DNA from 2 places in the Devosia ginsengisoli genome. Region 1 is predicted to be linked to the other one. Evidence: predicted binding sites of a transcription regulator. Region 1 holds the regulator's gene; the other holds the start of a gene.

Region 1 (14,714 bases):
GGCATCATAGACCTCCTTGCGCTTGAGTCCGAAATTTTTGGTCACTTCGTCGACTGCCGCGCGCAGAGGCTGGTTCTCCATCGCCGCAGTCAGCGCCGCCTGCCAGTCGGCCGCGTCGGGCGCGGCGGGGGCATCGGCGCCGGCCACGACGATGACCGCTTCGCCCTTGGTTTCGGCTCCGGCGAAGGTGGCGGCGAGTTCGGGCAAGGTGCCGCGATGGACGCGCTCGAAGCGCTTGGTCAGCTCCAAAGCCACGGCGGCCTGCCGGTTGCCCCAGAGTTCGGCCATGGCGGCCAGCGTATCGTCGAGACGGCGGGGGCTTTCGTAGAAGACCATGGTTTCACGTGAATCGCTCAGCGCCTTCAAGGCATTGGCGCGGGCGCCCGCCTTGGGCGGCAGGAAGCCGTGAAAGGCAAAGGCGTCGGTGGGCAGGCCCGCGACGACCAAAGCCGAGAGAAGCGCCGAGGCGCCGGGAATGGGGAAGACCGGCTGGTTCGCTTCGGCCATGGCGCGAATCAGGGGGAAGCCGGGATCTGACAGCAGGGGGGTGCCGGCGTCGGAGATGAGGGCTATGGCCTGGCCGGCCGCGACGCGGGCGACGATGTCGTCGGCCTTGGCGCGTTCATTGTGTTCGTGCAGGGCCACGCGGCGGGCCTTGATGCCATAGTGATCGAGCAGGCGGGCCGACATTCTTGTGTCTTCACAAAGAATTACCGAGGCGGCGGCCAGGGTTTCGAGGGCGCGGATGGTGATGTCGCGCAGGTTGCCGATCGGGGTGGCGACGACATAGAGGCCGGGCGAAAGCGGGGGCGCGGTGAAGGCGGAGCCGGCGATGAAATAGCCTTGCGTGGGGTCGGTCATGCTTTCACGGGGTTGAGAATTGGTTAGCACTTTGCTGCCAATTGTTAACAGACTGCTAGCGTTGAGAGGCCCGACATGCGGAAGCTCGGGAAAGTCATAGCACGGGGGTTGGGCGCGGTGGGCGTCTTTGCGCTTGCCGCCTGTTCGCCCATTCAGATCGGCTCGCGCGTGCTCGACTTCGGTGGGGATGCGCCCGCCCAACCCATTCCCGGCCAGACCGGCATGATGCCATCAGGCCCGTCCCAGAGCATTGGCCGCGGGCCGGTGCAGGTGGCGCTGCTGCTGCCGCTGACCGGCGATCCGGGATTGGCGCAGGTGGGGCAGTCATTGGCCAATGCCAGCCGGCTGGCCATGAGCTTTATCGAGGCCAATCCCAATATCGCCGAGAATATCACCATCAGCCTGCGCGATACAGGCAGCACGGTGGCCGGGGCGACGGCGGCGGCCAATGCGGCTTTGGCCGGCGGAGCCAAGCTGATCCTGGGACCGCTCAAGGCCGATGCGGTGACGGCGGTGGGCGCGGTGGCGCGCTCGAGCGGCGTGCCGGTCATCGGCTTTTCCAACAATCCGACCGCGGCGAGCCCGGGCGTGTACCTGCTGAGCGTTTTGCCCGACATGGAGATGAAGCGCTCGCTGAACTGGGTCAAGCAACAGGGCAGACGCGGCAATGCCGGGGTGTTCCCTTCCACCGATTTCGGGCAGGCGCAGCAGACCGCGTTCCGCCAGCAGGCCGTGATCGCCGGCTTTGCACCATCGGCGGTCTATACATTCTCCAATGTCAGCGAAGCCAAGCAGATCATCGACCAGGCGCTGCCGCAAATCCAGAAGGGCATGATCGATACGCTCTACCTGCCTGACCGCGCGACGGCGCCGAGCTTTGGCGCATTGCTGGCGCAGGCGGGCATCACCAATGAGATGGTGCAGATCGTCGGCTCGGCGGACTGGGAGGGCGACCCGGCCATTGCCGGCGCGACCCAGCTCAGCGGCGCCATCTATCCTGCGGTCGATCCGGCCGGCATGATGGCGATATCAGGCGACTACCAGCGCCAGTTCGGCGGCCAGCCGCATGCGCTCGCCACTATCGCCTATACGGCTGTCATCCTCGCCAATGTGAACACGCTGTCCATGGCGACACCGCCCTATAATCCCGTGCTGATGACATCAGCGCAGGGCTTCAACGGCCGCGACGGGGTGTTCCGTTTCCTCGGCAATGGGCGGGCCGAATATGCGCTGGCGATCAAGAAAATCGCACCGGGCGGCGCGCAGATGGTGGAGGGCGCGGGGCTTTAGGTCATCGCAGCGCGGACGTAAGGTGGCTCCAAAGGAGCCCGCCATGACGATCTGGATCTGCAAGACCTGCGGCGCGCAGCATGCGCCGAGCGCCAATTCGCCCGACCATTGCGCCATCTGCGAGGATGAGCGGCAATATGTCGGCGCCGCCGGGCAGGAATGGATCGACCGCGATACCATCAATGCCACGCACGCCAATGACTGGCGCGAGATCGAGCCGGGGCTGTCAGGTATCGGCCTGACACCGACGATCGGCATCGGCCAGCGCGCTTTGCTGGTGCAGACGCCTGACGGCAATGTGCTGTGGGACTGCGTGCCGATGGTCGATGGCAAGACCGTCGACAAGATCAGGGCGCTGGGCGGGCTCTCGGCCATCACATTCTCGCATCCGCATTTCTATACCGGCATGGTGGAGTGGAGCGAAGCCCTGGGCGGCGTGCCGATCAAGCTGCCCGAGGCGGACCTGGACAATGTGATGCGGCCGAGTTCGCTGATCGAGCCGTGGAGCGGGGATGTGCTGGAGGTGCTGCCCGGCGTGACTGTGCATCGGCTGGGTGGGCATTTTACCGGCAGCAGCGTGCTGGAATGGGCCGCTGGTGCCGGCGGCAAGGGGGCGATCCTGGTCGGCGATACGATCCAGGTGGCGCCCGACCCGAACTGGGTGAGCTTCATGCGCTCCTATCCCAACATGATCCCGCTGCCGGCGCGCGAGGTACGGCGCATTGCCGACCGGGCGGCGGCTTTGCGCTTCGACCGCATCTATGGCGGCTGGTGGGACCGGGTGGTGCAGGCCAATGGCCAGGATGTCGTGGCGCGGTCGGCAGCGCGGTATGTCAGGGCGCTGGATTAGGGGCTCTTTCCAGAGTGTTCTCAGGCTTCTGTGGCTCCCGTCACCCCACCCTCAATCCCTCCCCATCAAGGGGAGGGAGGCGCCAGCGCTGAGGCCGGTGTTCATCGTCTCCCTCCCCCTTGTGGGGAGGGATCAAGGGTGGGGGGTGTCGGGCCCGCCACGACTTCGATGCCAGATGAAGCCCCGACACCCCCTCCCCAGCTTTGCCAAGGCCCTGCGGGCCAGGCGGCGCTACCCTCCCCTCAAGGGGGAGGGGTGGGCTGGAGCCGAGGCATCAGGTTGAGGTTAGGCCGCCAAATCCGCGACCACGGCATCGAGCACCGGGAAGCCCTTGTCGGTGACGCGGAGATTGCCGTTGGGCAGGCTTTCGACGAAGCCGTAGCCTTTGAGGGCTTCGATCTGGGTCTTGGAAATCTGGCGGCCGGAAATGGCGGTGAAGCGGGCGGGGAGATGCCTTCTTTGAGGCGCAGGCCCATGACGAGGAATTCGTCGCCCTGCTCTTCCCAGGTGAGGACATCGTCCACCACCATGCCATGACCTGAAGCCTTGACCCTTTTCTGCCAGTCGAAGGGCATTTTTTCGGCGGCGGTGGCGTGGCGCTGGTTGTTGATCATGAGGCGGCCATGCGCGCCGGGGCCGATGCCGGCATATTCGCCATAGCGCCAATAGAGCATGTTGTGCCGCGACTCCTGGCCGGGGCGGGCGTGGTTGGAAATCTCGTATGCGGGCAGGCCGGCCGCTGAGGTCAGCTCCTGCGTCATTTCGTAGAAATCGGCCGCCAGGTCTTCGTTGGGCATTTTGAGCTTGCCGGCCTGGTGCAGGTCGAAATAGCGCGTGCCCTGCTCGATGGTGAGCTGGTAGAGGCTGATATGGCCCTGGGCCAGCCAGAGGCCTTCCTTGAGCTCGTCTTCCCAATCTTCCAGCGTCTGTTTCGGACGGGCATAGATCAGGTCGAAGCTGGAGCGCTCGAAGACCGACTGGGCGATGCGCACGGCCGCGATGGCTTCATCCACCGTGTGGCGGCGACCCAGTTCGGCCAGCGGCCCTTCGCGCAGGGACTGCACGCCGAGCGAGACGCGGTTGACGCCGGCAGCGCGATAGCCCTTGAAGCGATCGACCTCGACGCTGGTCGGATTGGCCTCCAGCGTGATTTCGGCATTGCGGTCCATCGTCCAGTGCCTGGCGATGGCGTCGAGAATCCGGCCGGTGGATTGCGGGTTCATCAGCGACGGGGTGCCGCCGCCAAAGAAGACCGACTGCACGACGCGGCCCGGCGCCAGTTCGGCGGCCGTGGCGATTTCACGCTCATAGGCGGCGACATAGTCGATCTCGTCGAAGGGGCCGCGATGGACGTGGGAATTGAAGTCGCAATAGGGGCATTTGGATGCGCAGAACGGCCAATGCACGTAGACGCCAAAGAGGTCGTTGGGATTGGTCATGGGCCTTCACCGAACGAATCCCCCTCCCCCTTGAGGGGAGGGGTTAGGGGTGGGGGTGTCGCGGCCGCCCCATGCGCCATGCCGGTGGAGGTTCCGACACCCCCACCCTCGGTCCCTCCCCTCAAGGGGGAGGGAGGCGCAAAAGCCGCCGCTCCAATGACACCCAGCTCACCGCTCAATCTGACCCTCCACGAATTTGGCGAAGGAGCGAGCGCGATGGCTCAGGCCCTGCTGGCCGGGGGACCAGGAATGCTTCATTTCCGGCGGCATCTGGCCGAAGGTGATGTCATAGCCATCGGGCATGAACATGGGATCGTAGCCATGACCACGCTCACCGCGCGGCGGCCAGACCAGGGTGCCGGGGCAGACGCCGTGATAGATCACGTCGCGGCCATCGGGATGGGCGAGGCAGAGCGTGGCGTTGAAGGCAGCGCGGCGGCGCGAGGGCTCGGTGGCATTGGCCGCCTGCAAGGCATCTTCGACGCGCTTCATGGCGCGGTTGAAATCGCGCGGCACGCCGGCCCAGTCGGCGGTATAGACGCCGGGATCGCCGTTGAGCGCGTCGACGCAGAGGCCGGAATCGTCACTCAGCGCCAGCATGCCGGAGGCCTGGGCGGCGGCATGCGCCTTGAGGCGGGCGTTTTCGGCAAAGGTAGTGCCGGTTTCCTCGGGCTCGGGCAGGCCGAGTTCGCCGGCCGAGACCAGTTCAAGGCCAAAGGGCTCGAACAGTTCCTGGAATTCCTTGAGCTTGCCGGCATTGTGGGTGGCCAGGACGAGGCGGTCGCCTTCGCGGAGTTTTGGAATGGCGGTCATTTGGCGCCTCGCGGCTTGGCATCGAGGGCGCGGGTGATGTCGTTCCAGATGGCACAGGTGGGGGCGGGCGTCCGGGAGACCTCACCCTGAGCCTGTCGAAGGGCGAGGTCGGCCTGCCGCGGTGCCACGACCTCGTGGTTCGACAGGCTCACCATGAGGTCTACTCGTTTCTTCATGCTTCCAGCGCCGCCTGTTGCATCAGGGTCAGTTCGCCGATGCCGGACTCGGCCAGGGCCATGAGTGAATTCAGCTCGTCACGCGAAAACGGCACCTGCTCGGCCGTGCCCTGGATTTCGACGAATTTGCCGGAACCGGTCATGACGAAATTGGCGTCGGTATGGGCTTCGACATCTTCGAGATAGTCGAGATCGAGCACCGGGGCGCCGCGATAGATGCCGCAGGAGACGGCGGCGACCGAATCGCGCAAGGCCGCGCCCTTGGTCAGCTTGCGCTCGTCCATCCATTTGATGGCGTCGGCCAAAGCGACATAGGCGCCCGTGATCGAGGCGGTGCGGGTGCCGCCATCGGCTTCGAGCACGTCGCAATCGACGGTGATCTGGTTTTCGCCCAGAAGCTGCATATCGACTACGGCGCGCAGGCTGCGGCCGATGAGGCGCTGGATTTCCTGGGTGCGGCCGCTTTGCTTGCCGGCCGTGGCTTCGCGGCGGGTGCGCGAGCCGGTGGCGCGGGGCAGCATGCCATATTCGGCGGTGACCCAGCCCTGGCCCTTGCCGCGCAGCCAGCCGGGCAGGCTGGTCTCGACCGAGGCGGTGACGAGCACCTTGGTATTGCCGAAGCTGACGAGGCAGGAGCCCTCCGCCTTCTGGGCGACATTGCGCTCGATGGTCACGGGGCGCATCTGGTTGGGCTCACGTCCGGAAGGGCGCATCGGGTATCCGTCAGAAATTGCAGTTAACCGCCTCTTAACCCTACGCGGCCCGCCTCACAAGCGGCGGCGGCTTGGCTGATGGCTGCAATGCGCTTAAATGAGGGAGCACGGTTAAAGCGGACGATTTTATCGAACTCCCTATGGTCAGGCCCCCGGAAGACTTCCTGAGCGTGCTCAATGCCCGCAGCCAGGACATTTTCAAGAAGATCGTCGAGCGGTATCTGGACACCGGATCGCCGGTGGGATCGCGCGACCTTTCCCGCATGCTGCAGGTGGGGCTCTCGCCGGCCTCGGTGCGCAATGTGATGGCCGATCTCGAGGATCTCGGGCTGATCGCGGCGCCGCATACTTCGGCCGGACGAGCGCCGACGCAGGAAGGCTTGCGGTTTTTCGTCGATGCCATGCTCGAAGTGGGCGCGGTCAATGAAAGCGAGCGCAGCCAGATCGCCCAGAGCATCGAGGGGCAGCATCGCGGGCAGGTGGAGGATGTGCTCACCGAGGCCAGCCAGTTGCTGAGCGGGCTGAGCCAGGGCGCGGGCGTGGTCATTGCCAGCAAGGCCGACATCATCTTGCGGCATATCGAATTCGTGCGGCTCGACGCGACGCGGGCCATGGCCATTCTCGTCGGGCAGGACGGACAGGTGGAAAACCGCATCATGGATATTCCGCCCGGGCTTACCGCTTCGGCGCTGACCCAGGCGGGCAATTACCTGGCGCGCCATGTGGTGGGCCGCACCATTGCCGAGGCGCGCAAGGCGCTGGCCGCATTGCGCGCCGAGCAGCGGGCCGAGCTGGACGAATTGACGCAGAAGCTGGTGGATGCCGGCATTGCCACGCTGGCGCAGGCCTCGCCGGCCAGCCAACCGACGGTGATCGTGCGCGGAAGGGCCAACCTCATCAATGACGCCATGGCGAGCGACGACCTGCTGCGCATGCGGCAGCTATTCGATGAGCTGGAAAGCAAGGACGGGCTGCTGGACCTGCTGGGCGACGCGGAAAAGGCCGAGGGGGTGCGCATCTTCATCGGCAGCGAGAACAAGCTGTTTTCGCTGTCGGGATCTTCGGTGATCCTTTCGCCATACAAGGATGCCAATGACAAGGTGGTGGGCGTATTGGGGGTGATCGGGCCGACGCGGCTCAACTATGCGCGCATCGTGCCGGTGGTGGATTATACCGCCAATGTGATCAGCGCGATGATGGCGCGGAAGCGGCCCTAGGTCGCGTCAGGCTTGAAAAGACCGGCCATTTGGCCGATATCCGGCACAAATCTCAAACTTGCGGAACAGAACAATGATGAGCGACGAGAACGCCGCCCCGGACGAAAACCCTGAAGTCGAAAATCCGGCCGAGCCGGAGATCGACCCCGTCGAGGCGCTGCGAGCCGAGAATGCCGAACTCAAGGACCGGGTGCTGCGGACCATTGCCGAGATGGAAAACCTGCGCAAGCGCACCGAGCGCGACGTCAACGACACGCGCAGCTACGCCATTTCCGGCTTTGCCCGCGACATGCTGAGCGCCACCGATGCGCTGAGCCGTGCCTTGGTCATGCTGCCGGCGGAGGCGCGCGAAAACGGCGACGCCACGACCAAGAGCCTGATCGAGGGCATCGAGCTGGCCGAACGCGAAATGCAGCGCCTGCTGGCCAAACATGGCGTGACGCCGATCGAAGCCGAGGGGCAGAAATTCGATCCCCACAAGCACCAGGCCATGTTCGAAGTGCCCGATCCCAGCAAGCCCGAGGGCACTGTCGTGCAGGTGGTGCAGGCCGGGTTTGCCATCGGCGACCGCGTCTTGCGCCCGGCCATGGTCGGCGTCGCCAAGGGCGGCCCGAGCCATGCCCCGGTGGACGAAGCCGTGGACAAGAGCGCTTAGGGGTTTCGCCCGAGCGTTTCACGTGAATCCCCGCGCGAGCGGGGATTTTTCGTTTTGGGGTACTGTGCCACGCCCTCGTGGTTCGAGGCTCGTGAAGAACTCGCACCTCACCATGAGGGCTGTTGATACACCGCGTTCAAAACAGCCTCATGGTGAGGCGGGAGCGTAGCGACCCTCGAACCACGAGGCGTGGCACTGAACTACCCCAGAATATCCTTGCTCATCACCCGCTCCACCCCCGCTTCCGCCATGTCGGCCCAAGCCTTGGCGAGGCTGCCTGCATTGTCGATGGCGCGCGTCGCGTCCTCGATGACGGTCACGTCGAAGCCACCGGCGGCGCCGTCTATGGCGGTCCAGCCGACGCAGAAGTCGGTGGCGAGGCCGACCACGTAGAGCCGGTCGACATCGCGTTCGTTCAGATAACCGGCGAGGCCGGTGAGGGTTTCGCGGTCGGCTTCCTGGAAGCCGGAATAGGAATCGATTGTCCTGACATAGCCCTTGCGGATGATGAGCTGGCCGTGGGGGATGTCGAGATCGGCGGAGAGTTCGGCGCCACGCGTATTCCACATGCAATGGTCGGGCCAGAGGACCTGGGTGCCATAGGGCAGGTCCACGGTTTCGAAGGGGTTCTTGCCGGGATGCTGGCTGGCGAAGGAGATGTGGTCTGCCGGGTGCCAGTCCTGGGTGAAGACGACATTGGTGAAGCGTTTGGCCAGCGTGTTGATCAGCGGCACGATCTCGTCGCCGCCGGATACGGCCAGGCTCCCGCCGGGCAGGAAATCATATTGCATGTCGACGACGACGAGGACGTCCTTGGGGGTGATTTCGATCATCGGCCGTCTCCTTCAAATTTCACCCATTCGGCGCGGATGAGGCCCCGCACGGAATTGCCGAGCCAGATTGCCTCAGCGGCTTCGAGATCGGCAAGGGTCAGGACCTGCTCTTCAGCCTTACCCGTGGCGAGAAGTTCGGCGCGCAGCGTGCCGGGGAGGAGGCCGGAGGATAAAGGCGGGGTGAGCAGCTTGCCGTCGCGCTCCACGAAGAGACTGGTGATCGAGCCTTCGGTGAGTTCGTCGCGCTCGTTGAGGAAGACGACTTCATCCACGCCGTGGCTGGCATGGGCGCGCTGGCGCGGCTCATCGTAGAAGGCCCTGGTGGTGGTCTTGTGCATGAGCCAGAGGCTTTGCGAATCGAGTTTTTCCGGGGCGATGGCAAAGCGGAAAACCGGCGGATTGGGCGGCAGGGGCACTGCGGTCACCGCGGGGCCAGAAGCGTCGAGCGTCAGGCGAACGCGCATGCGGGACTCGGGGAAGGGCTGGCTTTCGAGCAAGGCCTGGATGGCCGCGCGGTCGCAAGGCAGGCTGAACCAGGCTGATGAGGCGGCCAGGCGATCGAGGTGCCGGTCGAGCAGGTAATAGCCGTCCGCGCGGTCCCAGAGCAGGGTTTCGATCAGGGTGACCTTGCGGGCCGGTTCGGTGAAGAATGCCATTTTGAGCAGGGCCTCGCGATATTCGTCAGCGGCGACGCTGTCGGCGACAATGCCGCCGCCAATGCCGATTTCGCCATTGCCGGCATTGTCGATGACAGCGGTGCGGATGGCGACATTGAGGGTCAGGTCGCCATTGGGGGCGAAATGGCCGATGGAGCCGGTATAGACGCCGCGCGGACCGGCTTCGACAGAATGGATGATTTCCATGGCGCGCAGCTTGGGCGCACCGGTGATGGAGCCGCAGGGGAAGAGGTTGGCCAGAAGATCCGACGTGGTGACGCCGGGGCGGCGGCGGGCCACTATGCCCGAGGTCATGGTGTGGAGCGTCGAATAGGTTTCCACGGTGAAGAGATCCGTGACCTTGACCGAGCCGATTTCGGCGATGCGGCCGAGATCGTTGCGCAGCAGATCGACGATCATCAGGTTTTCGGCGCGGTTCTTTTCGTCGCCGGCCAAAGCGGCGCGGCCCGCCTGGTCTTCGGCGAGGGTGCGACCGCGCTTCAGCGTGCCCTTCATGGGGCGGGCGGCGAGCATGCCGTCGCGGCTGGAGACGAACAGTTCGGGCGAGCGGGAGAGAATCCACTGCTCCCCGGTATTGATCAGCGCGCCATAGGCGACGGGCTGCTTGCGCACCAGATCGCGATAAAGCGCCACGGGATCGCCCTCGAGGCGGAAGCCGGCCTTGAAGGTGAGGTTGACCTGATAGGTGTCACCAGCTGAGATCAGCGCCTTGACGGTGTCAAAGGCGTGGCCATAGGCGGCCTCATCCATGCGCGGGACGATATCGAGCGCTGCGCCGGTGCTGGTGCCGGCAAGGCGGGTTTCCACCTCGGCGGCGGTCAGGCGTTCGGGGGCATTGTAGAGGCCGAGCCAGAGCAGGGGCGTCGGGCCGGGCGGTGGCAGCAATTGCGCCAGCCGCTCCTCGAACAGGAAGCCCAGTTCATAGGCGAGGAAGCCGGCGGCATGGAGGCCGGCTTTATTGGCGGCTTCGAGCTGCTGCAGGGCGGAGCGGACCCCTACCGCATCATGGGCGACGAGACTATCGCGCGGGGCGGTGAATAACAGGTTCTCCCCCTGGGGGCGAGCGTGTCATGCAGCAGGACTGAGCCGGGGGCGAACATGCCAGCGCTTCTAGAGCATTTCGGGGGCGGGGTGGAACAGGGAAGTGATGGGATCGGGAGCCGGTGCGTGACTGAAGGCCCATCTGGCGCACCAGTAGCCCTCATGGTGAGCTTGTCGAACCACGAGGGCGTGGCATGGCGGCCTTCACTCGCGCAACCTCGTGGTTCGACAAGCTCACCATGAGGTCTCTGCGGCGGCGGAGAAGGAGAAACGCCCAACCGCCGAAGTAAACACCGGCCCCCGCAGCCTCGCCCGCCCCCATGAACAGGGGTTGGAGGGGGTGGGGGGCCGGGGCAGATTTCCCCGTCGGCCGCAGGATGCGAGGCCGGTCATCTGGGGACGCGCTTATGAAGACGATCATTGGGGGTGGCGTTGCCGCATTGGTGCTGCTGGGCAGCGCCTTGCCTGTGGCGGCCGAGGACATCTATTTCACGCTCTACAACGAGAGCAACCGCTCGCTGCACTATTTCTATGCCAGCCCGTCGGCCTCGACGCGCTGGGGGCCGGACCTGCTGCGCGGCGGGCATACCTTGCGGGCCGGTTACAACGGCACGGTCACCATCGCCGATGGTTCGACCGAGTGCTATTACGATTTCAAGTTCATCATGGCCGACCGCAGCGAGACGGTCGTGAACGACATCAATATCTGCGACCTGGGCAGCTATACGATCTACGACTGATCCAGACGACAGCCTCTGGCCAATTCGATCCGGCATGGTATGAAACCGTCCGGCTGGCGGCGATGTGCCGCCGGTTTGGGAGACTTTTTCATGACATCGAATCTCAGGGGCGGCCTTGCCGCCCTGGCGCTGCTGGCCGGCGCCATGCCGGCTGCCGCGCAGACCGTGGAATTCACGCTGATCAATAACAGCGCCCGCGCCCTGCATTATTTCTACACCTCGCCCAGCACCGATACCAACTGGGGCTATGACCTGCTCGGCGACGATGGCATCCTGGAATCGGGCTATCAGGGCACGGTGACGATCGGCGACGGTTCGGACCAGTGCGAATATGATTTCAAGTTCGTGATGGACGATTCCAGCGAAACGGTGATCAGCGGCGTCGATATCTGCTCGCTCAACGAATACACGATCTACGACTAGGCCGGCGCTCGTCCGTGGGGCACCGTTCCGGGTCAGGAGCGGTGCCGCTGCTTTTGGGGCAGGGAAGCGCTTGAAGCAACCGGGCCACCCCCCTATATAGCCAGCAAGCCCAGATACGGGCGTATTCCAATGCAAGGAACCCGGCCCTTGCGGCCGCGGGACTGCCTCGCGAGAGGGGTTCCACCATGGGTTTGCTGAAAGAGAGGCTAGAGTAATGGCTAAAGTCATCGGTATCGACCTGGGTACTACCAATAGCTGCGTCGCCGTCATGGATGGCGCCAATCCCAAGGTTATCGAAAACGCGGAAGGGGCGCGCACCACCCCCTCGATGGTCGCCTTTTCCAAGGATGGCGAACGTCTCGTGGGCCAGCCGGCCAAGCGCCAGGCGGTCACCAACCCCGAAAATACCCTGTTTGCCGTCAAGCGCCTGATCGGCCGTCGTTTCGACGACCAGGTCGTGGCCAAGGACAAGAACCTGGTGCCGTTCAAGATCGTCAAGGCCGACAATGGCGACGCCTGGGTCGAGGCATCGGGCGACAAGTATTCGCCGAGCCAGGTCTCGGCCATGATCCTGCAGAAGATGAAGGAAACCGCCGAATCCTACCTCGGCGAGACCGTCACGCAGGCTGTCATCACGGTTCCGGCCTATTTCAACGATTCTCAGCGCCAGGCCACCAAGGATGCGGGCAAGATTGCCGGCCTTGAGGTGCTGCGCATCATCAACGAGCCCACTGCGGCCGCTCTGGCCTATGGCCTCGACAAGAAGAATACCGGCACGATCGCGGTCTATGACCTGGGCGGCGGCACGTTCGATATCTCCATCCTCGAAATCGGCGATGGCGTGTTCGAGGTGAAGTCGACCAATGGCGACACGTTCCTCGGTGGCGAAGACTTCGACATGCGCCTGGTCGACTACCTGGCCGACGAGTTCAAGAAGGAGCAGGGCATCGACCTGCGCTCCGACAAGCTCGCTTTGCAGCGCCTCAAGGAAGCTGCGGAAAAGGCCAAGATCGAGCTCTCCAGCGCGACGCAGACCGAAATCAACCTGCCCTTCATCACCGCCGACGCCTCGGGCCCCAAGCACCTGACGCTCAAGCTCAGCCGCTCCAAGCTGGAATCGCTGGTCGATGACCTGATCAACCGCACCATCGAGCCCTGCAAGCAGGCGATGAAGGATGCCGGCGTGTCGGCCAGCCAGATCGACGAAGTCGTGCTGGTGGGTGGCATGAGCCGCATGCCCAAGGTGCAGGAAGCAGTGAAGCAGTTGTTCGGCAAGGAGCCGCACAAGGGCGTGAACCCGGACGAAGTCGTGGCGTTGGGCGCGGCCATCCAGGCCGGCGTGCTGCAGGGCGACGTCAAGGACGTGCTGCTGCTCGACGTGACCCCGCTGTCGCTGGGCATCGAAACGCTGGGCGGCGTGTTCACCCGGCTGATCGACCGCAACACGACGATCCCGACCAAGAAGAGCCAGACCTTCTCGACCGCCGAGGACAGCCAGAGCGCGGTGACTATTCGCGTGTTCCAGGGCGAACGCGAAATGGCCGCCAACAACAAGCTGCTGGGCAATTTCGACCTGACCGGCATTCCGCCCGCACCGCGTGGCGTGCCGCAGATTGAAGTGACCTTCGACATCGACGCCAACGGCATCGTGCAGGTTTCGGCCAAGGACAAGGGCACCGGCAAGGAGCAGCAGATCCGCATCCAGGCCTCGGGTGGCCTCAGCGATGCCGATATCGAGAAGATGGTCGCGGAAGCCGAGCAGAATGCCGAGGCCGACAAGAAGAAGCGCGAAGCCGTTGAAGCCAGGAACCAGGGCGAGAGCCTGATCCACTCGACCGAAAAGTCGCTGGGCGAATATGGCGACAAGGTCACGGCCGAGGACAAGACGGCCATCGAGACCGCGATCGCCGATCTCAAGGGCGTGCTCGAGAGCGAAGATGGCGATGCCATCAAGGAAAAGACCGACGCGCTGGCCCAGGCCTCGATGAAGCTGGGCGAGGCCATGTACAAGGCTAGCCAGGCGGAAGCCGAAGCCAAGGCCAATGGCACGGACGAAGATGGCGACGACGACGTGGTCGATGCCGACTTCGAAGAGGTCAAGGACGACGACGACAAGAAGTCGGCCTAACGCCCTTCTCATGAATGCAAGGGGTCCGGCGCGAGCCGGGCCCTTTTCGTTGTCCAGGGCATCGACTAGGATCGGCCAGCGCGACACCAACGCCACGGCCCCGCCTTGACCGACACGCCTACGCCGCCCCCATCGAGGCGCCGCATCGTCACCAGCTTCCTGGGCGGCGATCGCACGCCGATGTGGTTCACGCTGATCGTATTGCTGGCCGGTGCGGCCGGCACCTATTTCCTCGCCCCGCAGGTCAATGCCCAGTTCGAGGCACAGAAGCTGCGCACCGATTTCGTGGTGCGCAACTACAATGACCTGCGCGTCAAGATGGAGGATTTCCAAGGCCTCTATTCGGTGGTGGTGCAGAAACTGGTGACAGGGGAGCCGGTGCAGGACGAGGTGTTGCGCCTGCAGGAACTGGTGGCGCGGGTCGGCGCGCAGAACCTGGCGCTGCTACCCATGTTCACCGCCGAAGCCGGGCCCAAGGCGACGGCCGAGGTCAATGCGGCGATGAATGGCATGATCAATGTGATCTTTGCCAATGCCGGCAAGGTCATCGAGACCGACGAGCAGTTGGCCGCCTACCAGGCCGAGGTGATGGCGGCCACCAATGCGCTGGTGGTGCCGCTGCTCGAACTCTATGTGCGCATCGGCGAAGTGGGGCGGCTCAACCCGACCGAAAAGAATACCGAGCTCACACCGGGCAGTTGAGTTTCACGTGAATCAGCGCCCGCCGACGCACTCTCGGTAACAGGCTTCGCCGCAAAATGGGCTCAATCGCGCCCAACTCCCTCCCGCTTTTGGCTGTCCAAGAAGCAGTCACGAAAGCGCGAGGCCTCGCCATGTCCGAACCCCACAGCCACGAGC
Region 2 (14,714 bases), 1.2 Mb from region 1:
GGACCGGCAGGATGGCGAAAAAACAGCGGAAGAACACGAGTTCTCCCGCCGGGATGGATCTCGGTGGCCTTGAGCAGGGTCGCCATGACGACGAAGCAGCAGACCGAGGCTATCTTGAGCGTAACGCCGCGCAATGGTCCGCCGCGATAATGCACAAAACCGGCGACAGCTTCAGATGCAGGGGCGGTCACTGATGTCTCGCGGTGCAGCCGCGATCAGCGGCTGGAGGATTGCTCCAGCTTTTCCTTGGCGACGCGCGCAGTGGCGAACGCCTTGTGCTCGGGGCCAACGGCCGAGCCTGATTTGACCACCTTGCCGGCGGCGTCGTGAATTTCCCAATGCCAGTTGGCATTCGGGCCGCTGCCGCCCTTGAGGCGCAGCTTGATCTGAAGCGAGTTATCCTGGGTCATGCTGGCCTTATGCCGGAGGTTTGCGCGTGGGGGAAGGGGGAAGTTCGGAGAAATCGGGCTTCCGCACGATGGTCATCTACCCATCGGCCCTTCCCGCGGACTTGATCCGCGGGTCTAACGCCGCTTGTGCCATGTGGAGAGTGACCCGCGGATCAAGTCCGCGGGAAGCGATTGTGGGCGGGCGGACTACGCTGTTCGTTATCCGCTTCCACTTACACCTCCGAATAGCGGTACTCGATGCGGTCGCCCCAGAAGGCGAGGTGGTCGCGGATGGGTTCGACCAGTGGGCATGGGTCGGGATAGTACCAGACCTGATCGGGGCCGTCGGCGGTGAGGGTCTTGAGCGTGTAATAATGCGCCTCGCCCTTGTAGGGGCAGGTGGTGCGGGTTTCGGAGCGTTCCAGCACATCCTCGCGCACGTCATCGCGTGGCAGATAGATGCGCAGGGGTGCACCGGGTTCGTCGAGTTCGAGCGCATTGAGCGAACTGCCGATCTCGGCATCGTCGAACAGCACATGGACCCGGCCTTTGGCGGGCCTGATCTTGATATCCTTGTCCAGACATTGACGCGTCATGATGTCCTGCCATGAGGGAAGTGAACGATCTCGATTAACGCGCGAGACGAAAGCCGGTTCACCCGACCTTGACTCACAAGGGGGGCAGCCATATATCCCCGTCACCCTGTTAGCACTCTATAATGGCGAGTGCTAACAGTGCCAGAAATTGCATTTGAACATGCTGCCATAGGAGCAAAACATGGGCTTCCGTCCTCTGCACGACCGCGTGGTCGTCCGTCGCCTCGACAGCGAAGAAAAGACCAAAGGCGGGATCATCATCCCCGACACCGCCAAGGAAAAGCCCTCCGAGGGCGTGATCGTCTCCGTAGGCCCCGGCGCGCGTGACGACAGCGGCAAGATCGTCACTCCCGACGTCAAGGCTGGCGACCGCGTGCTGTTCGGCAAGTGGAGCGGCACCGAGGTCAAGCTCAACGGCGAAGACCTGCTGATCATGAAGGAATCCGACATCATGGGCGTGATCGAAGCCTAAGGCTTCCCCGCTCTTTTTCGTCGTTTTCAACCCCATTCTGAAGGAGCGCCTCACATGGCCGCCAAAGAAGTAAAGTTCTCGACCGATGCCCGCGACAAGATGCTGCGCGGCGTCAACATCCTCGCCAATGCGGTGAAGGTGACCCTCGGCCCCAAGGGCCGCAACGTGGTCATCGAAAAGTCGTTCGGCGCCCCGCGCATCACCAAGGACGGCGTGACCGTCGCCAAGGAAATCGAGCTGGAAGACAAGTTCGAGAACCTGGGCGCCCAGTTGCTGCGTTCGGTCGCCTCCAAGACCAACGACATTGCCGGTGACGGCACCACCACAGCGACCGTTCTCGGCCAGTCGATCGTCGTCGAAGGCGTCAAGGCTGTTGCCGCCGGCTTCAACCCGATGGACCTGAAGCGCGGTATCGACCTGGCTGTCGAAGAAGTCGTCGCCTCGCTGCAGGCCGCTTCGTCCAAGATCAAGTCGTCGTCCGAAGTTGCCCAGGTCGGCACCATTTCGGCCAATGGCGAATCCGCCATCGGTGACATGATCGCCGAGGCCATGCAGAAGGTCGGCAACGAGGGTGTCATCACCGTCGAGGAAGCCAAGACCGCCGAGACCGAACTCGATGTCGTTGAAGGCATGCAGTTCGACCGTGGCTACCTCAGCCCCTATTTCGTCACCAATGCCGAGAAGATGACCGCCGTCCTTGAAGACCCGGTGATCCTGCTGCACGAAAAGAAGCTCAGCAACCTGCAGTCGCTGCTGCCGCTGCTGGAGTCGGTCGTGCAGTCGCAGCGCCCGCTGCTGATCATTGCCGAAGACGTCGATGGCGAGGCCCTGCCGACCCTGGTCGTCAACCGCCTGCGCGCCGGCCTCAAGGTCGCTGCCGTCAAGGCTCCGGGCTTCGGCGATCGCCGCAAGGCCATGCTCGAAGACATCGCCATCCTGACCGGTGGCCAGGTGATCTCCGAAGATCTCGGCATCAAGCTCGAGAACGTGACCATCGACATGCTGGGCACCGCCAAGCGCGTCGAAATCACCAAGGAAAACACCACGATCGTCGATGGCGCCGGCACCCAGGATGATATCCAGGGCCGCGTTGGCCAGATCAAGGCGCAGATCGAAGAGACCACTTCGGACTATGACCGCGAGAAGCTGCAGGAACGCCTGGCCAAGCTGGCCGGTGGCGTTGCCGTGATCAAGGTTGGCGGCTCGACGGAAGTCGAAGTCAAGGAGCGCAAGGACCGTGTCGATGACGCGCTGAACGCTACCCGCGCCGCTGTTGAAGAAGGCATCGTGGCTGGCGGCGGCGTTGCGCTGCTGCGCGCTTCGGCTGCCCTCTCGGTCAAGGGCGCCAATGCCGACCAGGACGCCGGCATCGCCATCGTTCGCCGCGCTCTGCAGGAGCCGGTGCGCACGATCGCCAACAATGCCGGTGCCGAAGGCTCCGTCGTCGTCGGCAAGATCCTCGAAAACGCTTCGAAGACCTTCGGCTACAACGCTGCCACCGGTGAATATGGTGACCTCGTCCAGCTCGGCGTCATCGACCCGGTGAAGGTGGTTCGCACTGCCCTGCAGGACGCGGCTTCGGTCGCTTCGCTGCTGATCACCACCGAGGCCCTGATCGTCGAGGCCCCCAAGGAAGCAGCGCCGGCAATGCCGGGCGGCGGCGGCATGGGCGGCATGGGCGGCATGGATTTTTAATCCAGCCCCAACAGCTTCGAGGTTCGTTTCTTCCCAGTCACGAACTTCGTGGAAAGGCGCAGTGGAAACACTGCGCCTTTTTCTTATGCGCGGCGGCCCGCGGCGCAGTACAATGGGGGAACAATCAGCGAGGATTCGATGCGGACACCCCGACGCGGCAGCGCTTTCGATCAGGCGGAGGCGGCTTTCAAGACCGCGACCAGCAAGCCGGTGGAAGCGCCGGTGAAGAAGGCGACGCCGCCGGAAGGCAAGGAGATGGTGACGCTGCGGCTGGACCGCGCCGTGCTGGGGCATTTCCAGGATGACGGCCCGGGCTGGCAGGAGCGGATCAACGCAGCCCTGCGCGCCGCGGCGGGACTCGACCCGACCTGACGACACCCCTATTTGCGGGTTTGACAGCCACGCTCCGAAGCTCCATTTTCGCCGGGAAATAGAGTAGGGGGGGCGGAGATGTCCACGCGTATCGTTCTGGCTGCGGTTGTTTTGCTGGCCTTCAATCTGGCCGCCACCGGCGACGCCTTTGCGCAAAAGACCAAGACCAAGGGCAGCACGCCCGAGGTTACTCAGCCCCAGAGCAACACGCTCGACCCCTATGATCCCGACGATCTCGAAGAGATTCTCGACGAGGGCGACGCTGCCTATTTCGTGGAGGACGGGCAGGATCCCGATTACGAATATGCCTTCGAGATGTATTCTCTCGCGGCCGAGGCGGGCGATGGCTATGCGATGAACCGCGTGGCGCTGATGTATGACCGCGGCGAGTTCGTGGCGCAGGACTATGGCAAGGCATTCGACTGGTATCTGAAGGCCGCCGAGGCCGGACTGCCCGCCGGGCAGAGCAATGTGGGCAGCATGTACCATTCCGGCGACGGCGTGGCGCAGAGCAATGCCGAGGCCCTGCACTGGTATCGCCTCGCCGCTGGCAATGGCTATGGCTATGCCATGTATGCGCTGGGCGACATGTATCTGGCGGGCGACGGCGTGACCAAGGACGCCGAGGAGGCGACGGCCTGGTACCAAAAGGCCTCGGATGCCGGCGAAGCCAACGGGCATTGGTCGCTGTCGCTGCGCTATCTCTATGGCGACGGCGTGGGCAAGGATACGCAGCGGGCGGCGGAGCTGGGCTACCTGGCGCTGACCAATGGGCTGCAGGTGGCCTGGGATGAGTTCAAGGATATCCGCAATGCCGATACCTCGCCGAACTATCGCCGGGCGATCCAGGAAATGCTGAAGCGCGACGGCTTCTATACCGGCACGATCGATGGCAGCTTCGGGCCTGCGACGCAGCGGGCCATCGAAGCGGCATTCGGCTCGGCGCTGTAGCGGGCTAGCGGAAGAACAGCAGCCGCAGGGCCAGGGCGATCGACACCACGACCACCAGCGGGCGGATGACCTTCGCACCGTAGCGGATGCCGGTGCGGGCACCGATATAGCCGCCGACAATCTGGCCGATGGCCATGGCGATGGCGGCTGGCCACACCACGTCTCCGGCCGGAATGAAGATGGTCAGCGCCGCCAGGTTCGAGACCAGGTTGAGAATCTTGGTATTGCCCGAGGCGCGGGTGAGGCCCAGGCCGAACAGCATGACGAAGCCGATGGTGAAGAACGAGCCGGTGCCCGGCCCGAATATGCCGTCATAGAAGCCGATGATCAGGCCCATGACCGGCACGAAAAGCCCGAAGGGGAGCCGGGCGGCCTTGTCGGCATCGGAGAGATTGGGCGCGAAGAGGAAATAAAGCGCGATGCCGATCAGCGCCACCGGCACGGCGATGTCGAGCAGGGTGATGTCGATCTGCTTGACCACCAGCGCGCCGACGAGGCTGCCGGCATAGGTCAGGATCAGAGCGGGAAGCAGCGCCTTGAGGGAGATGAAACCGCGGCGCCAATAGGTCGCGGCGGCCATGGCGGTGCCGACCACCGACTGCATCTTGTTGGTGGCGAGCGCGGCGACCGGCGGCAGGCCGGCCGAAAGCAGAGCGGGCACCCCGATCATGCCGCCGCCGCCGGCTATCGCATCGACGAAACCGGCCAGCATGCCGGCGCCGGCAAGTGCAAGGAGAGTAAGGGGATCGAGCATGGGGTCCGGTGTGGTTCAGGGCGCCGTTTCGTCGGGCTGCGGGGGTTCGGCGAGCCGCCGCTCGTAGATCGGAATGTTGATCATGGAAGACATGAAGCCGCTCATCATGAGCTGGAAGCCGGAAACCAGTGCCGTCATGGCCAGGATGACCGGGCGCAGGGTGCGGCTGGCATTGAGGGGCCCGAAATCGCGGGCAGCCCATTGGCCGACACCCCAGACCAAAGCGCCGATACCGACCAGCATCAGGATGATGGCGACCAGCAGGATGCGCTCGAGCGTGAGGGCTTCGAGCAGGCGGCCATAGTTGCCGGAGGGCGGGATGAAGCCATAGCGCGAGGCAAAGCGGCGGCCGATAATGGCGAAGGAGACCGATTGCAGGCCGACGATGATGCAGAGCGCGGCGACAAGGAAAGTGTGGACGTCGAAGGAGACGCGACCGAAATGCGCCGGACCGGGCAGCAGCACGGCGCCCACCACCAGGCCCACGGCCAGGAGCGCTATGCCGGGATAGAGAAACAGCCAGCGCGGCGAAAACAGCAGCAGGAAGCGCAGGTGCCGCCAGCCATCGCGGATGGAGCGCAGATGGGGCGGGCGGGAGCGGCCATCCTTGGCAAGGGTCGTGGGCACTTCGCGCAGGTCGAGCTGGGCCAGGGTGGCCTTGACCACCATTTCGGAGGCGAATTCCATGCCTGACGTGCGCAGGTTGAGCGCCAGGATCGCAGCGCGGGAAAAGCCGCGCAGGCCACAATGGAAATCGCCGATCGGGGTGCGGAAGAACAGGCGCCCGACCGCGCTCAGCACGGGATTGCCGATATAGCGGTGGTGCCAGGGCATGGCGCCGGGGGCGATGCCGCCGGCAAAGCGATTGCCCATGACGAGATCGGCGCCATCGCGCAACTCGGCGACGAACGCGTCGAGATTGGCGAAATCGTAGCTGTCATCGGCATCGCCCATGATGACAAAACGGCCCCGCGCCGCCTGGATGCCGCCGGCAAGAGCCGCGCCATAGCCGCGCTCGGGGATCGCCACGATGCGGGCGCCGAGGCTTCTGGCAATATCCTGCGAGCCATCGGTCGAGCCATTGTCGGCAATGACGACCTCGCCGGCAATGCCGGTACGATCAAGGAAGCCGCGCGCCTTGCCGATGCAGGCAGCCAGCGTTTCGGCTTCGTTGAGGCACGGCATCAGGATGGTGAGTTCGAGTTCGTCGGCCAAGTGTGGCCCTCCCCCCTGAGCCTGCGGGCATTTGTGTCGTGAATCGGTGCGGGTGGCAATGCCCGGTCAGTCGCCACCACCGCCACCGTCGCCCCCGCCACCATCCGTGCCGCCGTCGCCACTATCGCCGTTGTCGCCATCGCGCGAATGGCCGCCGCTCGTGGTGCCGCCTCCGCCTTCGCCGCCGGCAGAACTCGTGCGGCGCCGGGGGCGGTTGGTGCTCCAGACGATGGCGAGGATCGCGGCGACGGCGAGGAAGATCAGGAGGAATTCAACCAGTCCGCTCAAGATCGCTCTCCTCCGTCAGAACCCCGCCACACAATTCAAACGCGCAAGCACGGCATCGAGCCTGGCCTTGCGCTTGGCGGGCCAGTTGGCAGTGCGCGAGACGATGAGGCAGGCTTCGCTGTGCAGCATCACGCCATCTTCCAGCACGCGCAGGCCGTTGGCGGCCAGGGTCGAGCCGGTGCTGGTGATATCGACCACGATATCGGCGACGCCGGATGCCGGTGCCGCCTCGGTGGCGCCGAGGCTTTCGACCGTGCGGTATTCGGCAATGCCGGCCTTGGCGAAATGCTGGCGGGTGATGGTGATGTATTTGGTGGCGATGCGCAGCCAGCGGCCGTGGCGGCTGCGGAAATCGGAGGCGACATCGGCCAGGTCGTGCATGTGGGTGACGTCGATCCAGGCATCGGGCACGGCCACGACGACATCGGCATTGCCGAAACCGAGGGGCTTGGCGATGGACACCGAAGCCGGGCCGGTTTCGCTGGTCTCGTGGATCAGGTCACGCCCGGTGACGCCAAAATCGATAGTGCCGCGGATGAGTTCGCGGGCAATCTCGGAAGCCGGGAAGAAGCGCACGGTGACGTCGGGCAGCCCCTCGATGGCGCCGAGATAGGAACGGGCACCGCCGGGGCGGGTGATGACGAGGCCGTTGGTGGCGAACCACTCGCGGGTGAGCTCTTCGAGGCGGCCCTTGGAGGGCACGGCGAGGGTAATGCCACTCATGGGGCGACCTCTGCTTCGAGGCGGTCGACCCAGACAGAGCAGCCGGAGGCGGCGATGGGGGCCGTGGCGCCGAGGCGTTCGAGCAGGCGGTCATACTGGCCGCCGGAGGCCAGGACTTCGCCATTGGCACCAGTCATTTCGAAGACGATGCCGGTGTAGTAATCGAGACGCGGCGAGAAGCCGGCATCGAAGGTGACGCGAGCTTCGCCCAGGCCATCGAGATGGCGCCTGATCGTGCGGATGGGTGCACCGAGCATCAGCCTGTGCCGGGCGGCCAGCGCCTCGATCCGGGTCAGCGCCTGGAGTACCGGGCCGGAAATGGAGAGATAGTCGCGCAGGAGTTTCAGCGTGGCCCGGGGGACTTGGGCCGCATCGAGCGCCTGCTGTTCGAGGTAGCGGGTGGCAATTTCCTCGGGGGAGCGGCTTTCCGACAGGCTCAGGCCTGAGGCGACCATCTGTTCGGTGACGCTTTCGACCAAAGCCTTGCGGCTGGGCTGCTTGTCGCGCGGTGCATCGGGGGCGGCTTCGAGGCGGGTCAGCAGGCGGTTCATCGCTTCGGTATGGCCGAAACGATTGCGGATGCGCGGGCGCCAGGCATCGGGCATGTCGGCCTGGACCAGCAGGGCCTCGAAGAGGCCGACGCCGCCGAGGCGGATATCGGGGGCGACGCCGAAAATGGAGAGGGCAGCACGAGCGAAGGTCAGCACCTGGTCGAGCGCCACATCGCCATCGGGCTGGGCCAGCAGTTCGATGCCGGCCTGGTCGAATTCGGCCGGGCCGTTTTCGCGCTGGCGGAAGATGGGGCCCATATAGGAAAAGGCGGCCGGCTCGCCGACGCCATCATTGATATAGGAGGCAACGATGGGCAGGGTGAAATCGGGGCGCAGGCAATATTCGGCGCCAGTCGTGTCCGTGGTCAGCAACAGGCGACGACCGAATTCCTCGCCGGCCAAATCGAAATAGGGATCGGCCGAGAGCAATAGCGGAGGCGTGGCGCGGCAGGCGCCCTGGGCTTCGACCAGGGATTCGAGATTGGCGCGGCGGAGGGCGGCGCCGGTCATTGATTGATACTCAAGGCAAATGGAGTGTGCGGAGCTATACCCCCACCCTCAGTCCCTCCCCACAAGGGGGAGGGAAGCCCGCCCTGTGCGACGGCAAGATTGTGCCACTGAACGCAGGTCCATCGCCTCCCTCCCCCTTGTGGGGAGGGACTGAGGGTGGGGGTGCCCCACGCAATGCGTTCTCCAGCGACCCTCATTGCTCGCTCAGCAATTTCTGCACAGCGCTGACCAGATCCTCGCGCTTGATCTCGAACTGGCCGGGCCGGGCGGCTTTCCATTCGGCATTATCCGAAATGGCTGATGCGGCCTGCTTGCCGGCGATGAGATCCTTGATCTGCAGGATGCCAGAATCGCGTTCCTGGCTGCCTTCGATCACGACGATGGGGGAATTGCGCTTGTCGGCATAGGCGACCTGCTTGCCGAAATTCTTGGTGTTGCCCAGGAACATTTCGGCGCGGATGCCGGCATTGCGCAGCTCGGACACCATGGCCTGGTAGGAGGCCGTCTGGTCCTTGTCCATGACAAGGACGACGACAGGGCCTGATGGTTCGGTGGCGCCGAGATTGCCGGTGAGTTTCAGCGCATTGGCGAGACGCGAGACGCCGATGGAAAAGCCGGTGGCGGGCACGGGCTCGCGGCGGAAACGGGAAACGAGGCCATCGTAGCGGCCGCCGCCGCCGACCGAGCCGAACACCACGTCCTGGCCCTTTTCGTTCTGCACCTTGAAGGTCAGTTCGATCTCGAAGACCGGGCCGGTGTAGTATTCAAGGCCGCGGACGACGGAGGGGTCGATCTTGATGCGGTCGGGGTTGTAGCCGGCGGCAAAGAAGAGACTTTTCATCCGACTAAGTTCGCCCAACCCTTCAGGAAATGCTGGACCCACCTTGCTGATATAGTCGTTTATTGGAAAGCTGGCGTTAGGCCTCAAAGGCTGCGCGCCTTCAGGGCCTCCGATCCTGTTAACATTCTCTTCGGCCGCTACGCTGGAGAACAAGACGCCGAGAATAAACTCAGCCTGTTTAGAGTCGAGGCCGGCACCTTTTGTGAAATCGCCGCTTTCATCTTTTCGACCGGCGCCCAGAAGGAGCTTCACGCCATCTGGGCCCAAGCGATCCAGCTTGTCTATCGCACGCATCACGACAAGTCGGCGGTCTGGATCGTCTGCCAACCCGATGGCCTCCATCGCTCCATCGAGCACCTTGCGGTTGTTCACCCGCACGACATACTTCCCCGCCAACCCCAGCGCATCCATGACGTCGGCCATCATCATGCACATTTCGGCGTCGGCTTCGGGCCCCCCTGCCCCGACGGTGTCGGCGTCGAACTGCATGAACTGGCGGAAGCGGCCGGGGCCGGGCTTTTCGTTGCGGAACACGTAGCCCTGGCGATAGGAGCGGTAGGGCTTGGGCAGGCTCTCGAAATTCTCTGCAAAGTAGCGGGCGAGCGGGGCGGTGAGATCGTAGCGCAGGCTCATCCACTGCTCGTCATCGTCCTGCAGCGAGAACACGCCGGCATTGGGCCGGTCGGTGTCGGGCAGGAATTTCCCCAGGGTCTCGGTATATTCAAAGAGCGGGGTTTCGACCGGATCGAAGCCATAGCGCTCATAGACCGCTTTGATCTTGTCGATCATGGCGCCCACCGCGGCGATTTCGCCGGGCGTGCGATCCTCGAAGCCGCGCGGCAGGCGTGGCGTGATCAGTCTGGTCTTTTCGGTCATTTGGCAGTCCTGAGAAGTCGCGCCGGACTTTATTTGTCGCATCGTTTTCGCGGAAAACCGGTTTCCACTTTTCCGCACGATGCTCTAGCGGATCGGGGAGATTGAGACAACAGGCAGGGGCAGATCGGGAGGCCGGGATTTCCCGGCCTCCCTGACGTCATGGTCCCGGCTTCCACATGGGCACCGGAAGTGGCCAATAGTCTTCCGGCTCGGGCCAGAATATCGACCTGGGGGCCGGCGGCAGGCCCATATCGGCCCGCAGGCGGGGCGACAGGTCGGGCGGGATGCGGGGACGATTCCACCAGGCGGCGAACACGACACGCAGGACGGCGCCGAGACCGCGCTGGTGAACCGCCTTGGCGGCGTAGAATTCAAGGCGCAGCAAGGTGCTGCCATCTTCATGAACATTGATCGACATGGAGGTATCCGGCGGTGACCACACCAACCGGCCTTCTGAAATTTTGATGCCTCGAATGAGGCCCGGATGGGGAGACCGCGGCTTTCGCAGCCTCCCCCGGCGGTTACATGCCCGGCCTCCGCAGAGGCTCCGGGATGCCCTTGTTGGCTGAGATTTCGAGCCAATGGGCTTGTGTTGCTTCCGGCGACAGGCCGAGATCGGCCCGCAAGTAAGCGGGCAGGTTGGACGGCAGTTGCGGACGGTTCCACCAGGCGCTGATCGCAGCCGCGATGACGGCGAGCAGGCCACGCTGATGCACGGCATCGGCGATGGAGAATTCAAGGCGCAGAACGATGCTGCCCTGAGGCAGGGAATTGTACGACATGACGGTTTCCGGGCGCGCCAAGACGCAGACCGGCCTCTGTTGGGTTGGGAGATGACGGAATCGGGGACGCGAAACGGCCCGGTTCAGAGCATCAGGGTTGGGAAGTCAGGGGTGTCCGGGCACGAGATGTGCCGAGGGCGACGAAGACCGGGCGTCAGGCCTGGTTATGATGTCGCGAAATTGGCCCCTGGCGGAGTTCACATACGTTGGTCATGTATTGCCTCCCTCAGGTTGGCGTTGGTGGACGATTGGCTTCTAGCTCGCGATTCCGTGATCCGCAAGCGACGATGTGGCGGCTTGTCGCACATGGGTCGAATTGTTGCGCAGAAGCAACAGGCTAGCGCGGGCGCTCCAGCGCGTTGCGCTCGGCCTCGACCTCGCCGCGGCAGAAGCAGCCCTCGATGTGATCGTTGACCAGGCCCATGGCCTGCATGAAGGCGTAGCAGGTGGTGGGGCCGACGAAATTGAAGCCGCGCTTGCGCAAATCCTTGCTGAGGCGGACCGAGGCCTCGGTCTGGGCGAGACGGCGCAGATTTTCCCAGCTCAGGTCATCGGGGCGATGTTCGGGGCGAGTCTCGAAGCGCCAGACATAGGCCGCCAGCGAGCCGAATTCGCGCTGTATCTCCAGCGTGCGCTTGGCATTGTTGATGGTGGCGGCAATCTTGCCGCGGTGGCGGATGATGCCGGGATCCTGCAACAGGGTTTCGATATCGGTCTCGCCCATGGCGGCGACTTTGGGAATATCGAAGCCGTGGAAGACTTCGCGGAAGCGCTCACGCTTGCGCAGGATGGTGATCCAGCTCAGGCCCGACTGGAAACCTTCGAGGCAAATCTTCTCGAACAGGCGCGTATCCGAGGTGACCGGGCGGCCCCATTCGCGATCGTGATAGTGACGATAGAGCGCATCGTCGCCGGGCCAGGGGCAGCGCGGCAGGCCATCGGCGACCGACTCAATTGACATCAGCGATGCTCCGTGAATATCGAGAACGTGGGAATGCTTAGACTGAAGCTCACTTATTTGGAATCGCCACCGGCGATATTTGACACAAGACTTTGAGACGACGAGCCGCCGTGGCTTGAAGCGGTGCAGTTTTCGAGGGACAGACTGTGATCATTCCGGGACGGCTGCGAGCGTTGGTGGCAGACGACAACGCCTATGCGCGGGCGATTTCGTCGGCCAGCCTGACCAAGCTGGGCGTGGGCGAGGTGGTGGAGGCCGATAGCGGAGCGGCCGCCCTGCTCCACCTGATGAGCGAACCGTTCGACCTTGTCCTGATGGACTGGTACATGCCCGATGTCAGCGGCGCGGGCGTGATGACGGTGCTGCGCGATCCGCGATTCGGGGCAGCGGCGACGACGCCGGTCATCCTGATGACGGCCTATGCCAGCCGGGACAATGTGATGCGGGCGCGCCAGCTTGGCGTCAACGAAGTGCTGGTGAAGCCCTTCACCACCGACCAGCTGGGAACCGCCCTGGGACGCGTGCTGGGCGAGGCGAGCCGGGCGGCGGGCAATGACTCGGTCTATGTGTAGCGCGCAGTCTCCCGGGTTTTAGAATTCCGCTAACCAACAATGAGATCAGTGGCTTAACCATGCCGCTTCACCGCGTGTTGGCGCTTTTCGGGCAGTCTTGCAGCCAAAGCCGGTGAGGGCCGGCGCGGGATGTGGGGATTGCCATGAACGGGATGAAAACGGCCGGCAAGGGTTTGCTGGCGCTGGTGGTTTCGCTGTCGGCGCTGCTGCCGGCACAGGGGGCAGGATTGCAGCCGGGCTGGCGTTTCGCGCCACCGCCGGGCGTCATCATCACCCAAAGCGCGCCGCGCCATGCCCTGGCGCTGCAGGCCAATACCCAGGTCAATCCGATCTATCTGCGGCAGGTCGTGCCCTACCAGACCAATGAGCGCAGCGGCACAATCGTCATCGATACATCGGCCCATTTCCTCTATTTCGTGCTCGGGGGCGGACGGGCACTGCGCTATGGCATCGGCGTGGCGCGATCGGGCTTTGAATGGAGCGGTACGCACAAGGTGACCCGCAAGGCCGAATGGCCGGGCTGGACCCCGCCGGCCGAAATGCTGAAACGCCAGCCGGACCTGCCGCGCCACATGGAAGGCGGGCCGAACAATCCGCTGGGTGCGCGGGCGCTCTATATCGGCTCGACGCTCTATCGCATCCACGGCACGACCGAGCCGTGGACCATCGGGCAGAATGTGTCGTCGGGCTGCATAAGGCTGACTAACGCCGATGTGATCGACCTTTACGAACGCGTCCAACTTTATACGAAGGTGGTGGTCCTTTAATAAGGATTTTCCAGCAGAGTCAGCCCGCCTCGCAAGGGGGCAGAGAATTATGGGTGCTCCGCGTCATGTACCGATTCCTCGCACTGGCCAGCCGCTTCACACGGGATGAGCGCGGCGCATTCGCCGTGGTTTTCGGGCTCATGGCCATCGTGCTCATCGCGCTGGGTGGCGCGGTGGTGGATTATGTGGCGCTGCAACAGGCCAAGAGCCGGGCCCAGATCGCGCTCGACGCGGCAGCGCTGGCGCTGCAGCCGCAAATCTTCAACGAACCGATCAATATCGCCGATATCAGTGACAAGGCCGCAGCCCTGCTGGAGGACCGGCTGGGCAATGCGTTCGGGGTCGGGGTGACATTCAGCACGCCCGTGGCCAATGTCGCCGCGGGCTCGCTGATCCTCGAGGCCCAGGTGAGCATGCCGACCATGTTCGTGTCGCTGGTCGGGGTGCAGCAGCTCAATGCCGGTATCCGCTCGGAAGCGCAGCGGATGATGCTCGACCTGGAAGTGGCCATGGTGCTGGACAATTCGGGGTCGATGGCTGGGTCGCGCATTAGCAATCTCAAGACAGCTGCGCGCTGCGCCACCAATATCCTGCTCTATGATGCGGTGAACGACACGACCTGCGACCCGCTGGGCGGCGCCACGGTCAAGGAAAACGTCAAGATCGGTCTCGTGCCCTTTGCACTGATGGTCAATATCGGTACGCAATTCAAGAATGAGAGCTGGCTTGATTGGGCGGGTATCTCGCCATCGGCGAACCTGAATTTCGACGATGACGACAACCAGAACACCCCTTTCAACGGGCCGGTAAACCGGGCGGCGCTGTTCACGGCGACCAATTCCGAATGGAAAGGCTGCGTCGAGGCGCGCGAGGAGCCCTACGACACGACCGACGATGTGCCGGACACGCCGGAAAAGCTGTTCCTGCCGCTGTTTTCGCCCGACCCCTATGGCAACCTGACCAACAATTATCTGTCGGACTACGGCGGCACCTGCCAGGTCAAGACCTGCACACAGACGCAGGTGCAGCGCAATTGCAGTACCGATCGGTGGGGTAACGTCAGTTGCTCGGGCGCGACTACCAATACCTACAGCCAGCGCATTGGCAGTGTAACCACCAATCTCGGCGCCAGCTCGTGCCTGCCGGCTTCGCTGACGCAGATCGGCAATGCCTCCCTTTCGAAGTCGGGCAGCACCTACACAACCACCACGACCTATAGCCTGCTGACGCCGCGGGAATTGCAGGAGCGGCTGTGCAAGTACAATGGCAGCAATATTTCCGACTCCAGGACCAATTTCAATTGCCCTGGCACGGCCATGCTGCCGCTGACCAATGTGCCCAACACGCTGACAACGCGCATCAACCAGATGGTGGCCAGCGGCAATACCAATATCCAGCA

The links. Region 1 encodes HrcA, which represses chaperone genes, less so after heat shock. Its sites were predicted from a motif close to GTTAGCACTCNCNNNNNGNGAGTGCTAAC; they were not measured.
Positions count from the first base shown of each region.
Region 2: FPZ08_RS00415 (co-chaperone GroES) is a predicted target of HrcA. The motif match lies at 1,094-1,122, and genes of this name have one in related genera.

Region 1 covers NZ_CP042304.1:3,367,535-3,382,248, reverse strand. Annotated here, with positions in the region: gene FPZ08_RS16595 (YraN family protein) at 1-5, opposite strand, end outside; gene rsmI (16S rRNA (cytidine(1402)-2'-O)-methyltransferase) at 1-861, opposite strand, end outside; gene FPZ08_RS16585 (penicillin-binding protein activator) at 937-2,151, shown strand; gene FPZ08_RS16580 (MBL fold metallo-hydrolase) at 2,195-3,001, shown strand; partial or broken gene hemW (radical SAM family heme chaperone HemW) at 3,287-4,440, opposite strand; gene FPZ08_RS16570 (non-canonical purine NTP pyrophosphatase) at 4,609-5,253, opposite strand; gene FPZ08_RS16565 (hypothetical protein) at 5,250-5,429, opposite strand; gene rph (ribonuclease PH) at 5,426-6,142, opposite strand; gene hrcA (heat-inducible transcriptional repressor HrcA) at 6,283-7,359, shown strand; gene grpE (nucleotide exchange factor GrpE) at 7,436-8,014, shown strand; gene FPZ08_RS16545 (nicotinamidase) at 8,215-8,847, opposite strand; gene pabB (aminodeoxychorismate synthase component I) at 8,844-10,409, opposite strand; gene FPZ08_RS22050 (hypothetical protein) at 10,410-10,565, shown strand; gene FPZ08_RS16535 (hypothetical protein) at 10,973-11,305, shown strand; gene FPZ08_RS16530 (hypothetical protein) at 11,396-11,728, shown strand; gene dnaK (molecular chaperone DnaK) at 11,943-13,856, shown strand; gene FPZ08_RS16520 (hypothetical protein) at 13,962-14,558, shown strand; gene FPZ08_RS16515 (alpha/beta hydrolase) at 14,690-14,714, shown strand, end outside.
Region 2 covers NZ_CP042304.1:61,431-76,144, reverse strand. Annotated here, with positions in the region: partial or broken gene FPZ08_RS00430 (DMT family transporter) at 1-191, opposite strand, end outside; gene FPZ08_RS00425 (hypothetical protein) at 216-410, opposite strand; gene FPZ08_RS00420 (DUF427 domain-containing protein) at 623-985, opposite strand; gene FPZ08_RS00415 (co-chaperone GroES) at 1,167-1,457, shown strand; gene groL (chaperonin GroEL) at 1,512-3,152, shown strand; gene FPZ08_RS00405 (BrnA antitoxin family protein) at 3,291-3,524, shown strand; gene FPZ08_RS00400 (SEL1-like repeat protein) at 3,603-4,475, shown strand; gene FPZ08_RS00395 (TSUP family transporter) at 4,480-5,229, opposite strand; gene FPZ08_RS00390 (glycosyltransferase family 2 protein) at 5,245-6,444, opposite strand; gene FPZ08_RS00385 (hypothetical protein) at 6,511-6,732, opposite strand; gene hisG (ATP phosphoribosyltransferase) at 6,748-7,455, opposite strand; gene FPZ08_RS00375 (ATP phosphoribosyltransferase regulatory subunit) at 7,452-8,516, opposite strand; gene hisS (histidine--tRNA ligase) at 8,710-10,233, opposite strand; gene FPZ08_RS00365 (hypothetical protein) at 10,391-10,651, opposite strand; gene FPZ08_RS00360 (hypothetical protein) at 10,755-11,015, opposite strand; gene FPZ08_RS00355 (DNA-3-methyladenine glycosylase I) at 11,353-11,976, opposite strand; gene FPZ08_RS00350 (response regulator) at 12,153-12,548, shown strand; gene FPZ08_RS00345 (L,D-transpeptidase) at 12,692-13,315, shown strand; gene FPZ08_RS00340 (TadE/TadG family type IV pilus assembly protein) at 13,381-14,714, shown strand, end outside.